One region of the Anaerobacillus sp. 63XJN7_5_ISO-PGPR-S23-430 genome, then DNA from elsewhere that is predicted to be linked to it. Evidence: a T-box and tRNA genes for the amino acid it is inferred to sense, from the RefSeq annotation. Region 1 holds a T-box; the other holds one or more tRNA genes.
What was found. The T-box of region 1 lies ahead of pheS (phenylalanine--tRNA ligase subunit alpha). A T-box ahead of a tRNA ligase gene usually reads a tRNA of that ligase, here a tRNA-Phe.
Positions count from the first base shown of each region.

Region 2: it encodes a tRNA-Phe, which carries the amino acid that the T-box ahead of pheS (phenylalanine--tRNA ligase subunit alpha) is inferred to sense. The anticodon was not compared.

Region 1 is NZ_CM149686.1:2,986,374-2,988,553, reverse strand. Features, by position in the region: gene AC0VYJ_RS15735 (TrmH family RNA methyltransferase) at 1-487, shown strand, start outside; T-box leader at 542-767, shown strand; gene pheS (phenylalanine--tRNA ligase subunit alpha) at 833-1,867, shown strand; gene pheT (phenylalanine--tRNA ligase subunit beta) at 1,895-2,180, shown strand, end outside.
Region 2 is NZ_CM149686.1:2,733,907-2,736,086, forward strand. Features, by position in the region: gene AC0VYJ_RS14430 (hypothetical protein) at 1-36, shown strand, start outside; gene AC0VYJ_RS14435 (superoxide dismutase) at 85-696, opposite strand; tRNA gene AC0VYJ_RS14440 (tRNA-Phe) at 967-1,042, opposite strand; tRNA gene AC0VYJ_RS14445 (tRNA-Met) at 1,263-1,339, opposite strand; tRNA gene AC0VYJ_RS14450 (tRNA-Ser) at 1,396-1,488, opposite strand; tRNA gene AC0VYJ_RS14455 (tRNA-Ile) at 1,499-1,575, opposite strand; tRNA gene AC0VYJ_RS14460 (tRNA-His) at 1,588-1,663, opposite strand; tRNA gene AC0VYJ_RS14465 (tRNA-Met) at 1,686-1,762, opposite strand; tRNA gene AC0VYJ_RS14470 (tRNA-Asn) at 1,766-1,840, opposite strand; gene AC0VYJ_RS14475 (DUF456 domain-containing protein) at 1,975-2,180, opposite strand, start outside.

The DNA.
Region 1 (2,180 bases):
GATTATGGCCGTTTGTAAAATGGTTGAGCCTGAACTACCTCGTCATGGCAAACTATTATTACTGGACGCTATTCAGGATCCCGGTAATTTGGGAACGATTATTCGAACTGCAGATAGTGCTGGATACGACGGCCTTCTACTTGGACATGGAACCGTTGATGCTTATAACAGTAAGGTGCTTCGATCCACCCAGGGATCTATTTTTCATCTTCCTGTAATAAAAGGGGACTTGGTGACAGAAGTTCAGAAATTAAAAGAAGCTGGCATGCTTATATACGCAACAGAAGTGAGTGGAGGAACGCCATATCAAGAGCTTGATTCATCTTCTCAGTTTGCTGTCATTCTTGGAAACGAAGCAAACGGTGTATCAGACGAGCTTCAACGTTTAGCAGACGAGAACGTGTATATTCCGATATATGGTAAAGCAGAGTCGTTAAATGTCGCCGTTGCAGCAGGAATTCTGATGTATGGATTGTTACCTTCATAATAAGGCTTGCGGATATAGCGATTTTTTTCTATAATTAAAAGCAACTTATATATGTTAAAAACAATGATGGAGAGTAGTAAGCTGCCGCTGCCTTTGCAGGGAGGAAATGCCGAGACTGAAAGCATTTCTATTGGGACGCTGCCGAATTCGCTCTGGAGTTGCCGCTTTGTTCGTTCGAAAGCGGATCGGTTTACAAGCCGTTATTCTTTGCTTAAGGCTGATAGGTGTACTCTATCGGTGAATTAGGGTGGTACCGCGAAATCAAATCTTCGCCCCTTTCTGGGGAGCGAGGATTTTTTTATTGCAAAAAGAAGCAAACACGAAAATGAAGTGGAGGTTGAAAAGATGCAAGAGCGTTTACAAACGTTGAAAGAAGAAGCACTATCAGAAATTCAGCAAGCTTCTTCAATGAAAGAAGTGCAGGATATCAAAGTGAAATACCTTGGAAAAAAAGGTCCAATTACAGAAATTTCTAAAGGTATGGGGAAATTGTCTAAAGAAGAACGTCCGAAAATGGGGCAGCTCGTTAATGAAATTCGCTCAGCGATTTCGGATCAATTAGAGGAGAAAGTGACTCGCTTAGAAAAAGCAGCCGTAGAAGAACGATTAAAGAAAGAAACGATCGATATTTCTCTGCCGGGTCGGCCAATTAAGAGAGGAAATCATCACCCACTAACGAGGGTAATCGAAGAAATTGAAGACCTATTTCTTGGTATGGGATTCTCGATTGCGGAAGGACCAGAAGTTGAAACCGATTATTATAATTTCGAAGCGTTAAATCTTCCTAAGGATCATCCGGCTCGAGATATGCAGGATTCATTCTATATAACTGAAGAAACGCTATTAAGAACGCATACCTCTCCAATGCAAGCTAGAACGATGGAGAAGTTAAATGGAGAAGGTCCTGTTAAAATCATCGTGCCCGGTAAAGTTTATCGCCGTGATACAGATGATGCAACACACTCCCATCAGTTTATGCAAATTGAAGGACTAATGGTTGGTGAGAATGTTCGCATGAGTGATCTAAAAGGTGTGCTCCAATCATTTGCGAAGAAAATGTTTGGAGAAGAACGTGAAATCCGTCTTCGCCCAAGCTTCTTCCCATTTACTGAGCCTTCTGTGGAGATGGATATTTCTTGCTTTAATTGTGGCGGGAATGGCTGCTCTGTATGTAAAGGAACCGGATGGATAGAAATTCTTGGAGGCGGTATGGTACATCCGAATGTACTTCGCATGTCCGGCTTCGATCCTGAGAAAGTCACTGGGTTTGCATTTGGTATGGGACCAGAACGGATCGCTATGCTGAAATATGGTATTGATGACATACGTCATTTCTACACGAATGACAGCAGATTTATTAAACAATTTAATTCACTATAATATGATTGGAAGTTAGGAGGAGAAAACATGCTCGTATCAATGAATTGGCTACAGCAGTATGTAGATTTAGATAGTTACTCAGCTGATGAACTAGCAGACCTGATTACTAAGGGTGGTATTGAGGTTGAAACAGTCGAAAAGCTTAATAAAGGAATTACCGGCGTGGTTATTGGTCACGTTCTTGAATGTCAGCAACACCCTGATGCTGATAAGTTGAATATTTGTCAGGTGAATGTTGGTGAAGAAGAGCCGGTCCAAATTATTTGTGGAGCACCAAATATTGCTCAAGGACAGTACGTAGCTGTAGCAAAAG
Region 2 (2,180 bases), 250 kb from region 1:
CATTTAGGAACAATTTATACCTTAATCGAACCATAATAGAAAAACCCCCAACATAAATGTCGGGGGTTTTGAAAGCTTGGTAAATTATTTAGCTGCTTCGTAACGCTTTGCAACTTCATCCCAGTTAACTACATTCCAGAATGCAGCGATATAATCAGGACGTTTGTTTTGATACTTAAGATAATAAGCATGCTCCCAAACATCTAGCCCAAGAATTGGTGTAACACCTTCCATTACTGGAGTATCTTGGTTTGGAGTGCTTGTTACTTCAAGTTCTCCACCTTTTACTACTAGCCAAGCCCAGCCTGAGCCAAAACGACCAGCTGCAGCATTAGCAAATTCTTCTTTGAAGCTTTCAAAGCTACCAAATTTCTTTTTAAGTGCTTCGCTTAGATCACCTGATGGTTCGCCGCCACCGTTAGGGCTTAGCAATTGCCAGAAAAGTGAGTGGTTAGCGTGCCCGCCACCATTGTTTCGAACAGCAGTGCGAATGCCTTCAGGAAGTGCGTCAAGGTTGCCAAGAAGATCTTCAAGGCTCTTAGATGCATGCTCCTCATGACCTTCTAGTGCACCATTTAATTTTGTTACATATGCGTTATGGTGCTTGTCGTGGTGGATCTTCATTGTTTCTTCGTCGATGTGTGGTTCTAGTGCATTGTAGTCGTAAGGTAGTTCTGGTAGTTCAAATTTAGCCATTGTGAATCTCCTCCTTAAATATAGTATGTAACTTGCTGTTAGGGTAGCGTTAGCCACCACTTGAACATGATGTCGTCACAAGTTTACACTAGCAGAATTGTCATGCGTTTTCAAATAATAAACCTTTGAATTTCCGCAACACAGATAAAGTTTCCCCTCAGTATATGGAATTAAACATCTTAAAAGAAAAAATCGAGAATTAACATCGTAATAACATACATAAAACATAAAAAAACTCGTCATTATTTGACGAGTGGGATCTTTATTGAGTGGTGGCTCCGGACGGAATCGAACCGCCGACACGAGGATTTTCAGTCCTCTGCTCTACCGACTGAGCTACAGAGCCGAATCATGTTATCAGTATTAATTTTAATTAGTATGTAGTTTGCATTTACATTCAAAATAATTTGGAGTTGCTATGAGCTTAGGTTGCCCCTAGAGCACTCCATTTAAATTCTAACAAAGAAGTATGTTCGACGTAGTAAGAATTTTATTTTGGTTGCACCAATGGCACTCCAATTAAATTCTGACGAAGAAGTATGTTCGACGTAGTAAGAATTTCATTTTGGTTGCGGGGGCAGGATTTGAACCTGCGACCTTTGGGTTATGAGCCCAACGAGCTACCGAACTGCTCCACCCCGCGATGATGTAAAAGAACCTAATTTGCATCCATTTTTTAGAAAGCTAACTTTTAGAAAATGGAGGAGGAAGAGGGATTCGAACCCCCGCGGGCGACTAAGCCCCTGTCGGTTTTCAAGACCGATCCCTTCAGCCAGACTTGGGTATTCCTCCGATATGCATTTGGTGGACCCTGCAGGACTCGAACCTGCGACCGGACGGTTATGAGCCGTCAGCTCTAACCAGCTGAGCTAAGGGTCCTTATGTAATAAGTGGGGCGGCTGATGGGAATTGAACCCACGAATGCCGGAATCACAATCCGGTGCGTTAACCACTTCGCCACAACCGCCATGTTGTATCGTTGAAATATATGGTAGCGGCGGAGGGGATCGAACCCCCGACCTCACGGGTATGAACCGTACGCTCTAGCCAGCTGAGCTACACCGCCATATGGCTCCACAGGTAGGATTCGAACCTACGACCGATCGGTTAACAGCCGATAGCTCTACCACTGAGCTACTGTGGAATATTTCTTAACGACAAGAACTAATATATCATATGGATAAAGAAAGAGTCAATAAGTTTTTCAAATTTAATTGAATTAATCTTAATTTCAATTATGAAAATACTATATCACGCTTTCATTTTGTCATCAAGAACTTATAGGACATACACTAGGAACACAACCACCATAATCGTTTGGAGTAAACCTTTCATAACAGCTCCACCAAGAAAACCAAGCAATGAACCTACACCTACTTGAACAGATTCTTTAAAAGCTTTTCGATGAATAACTAGTTCAGCTAAGATAGCCCCGATAAATGGTCCAAGGATGATCCCTGCAAACGGAATGACAAATGGGCCAA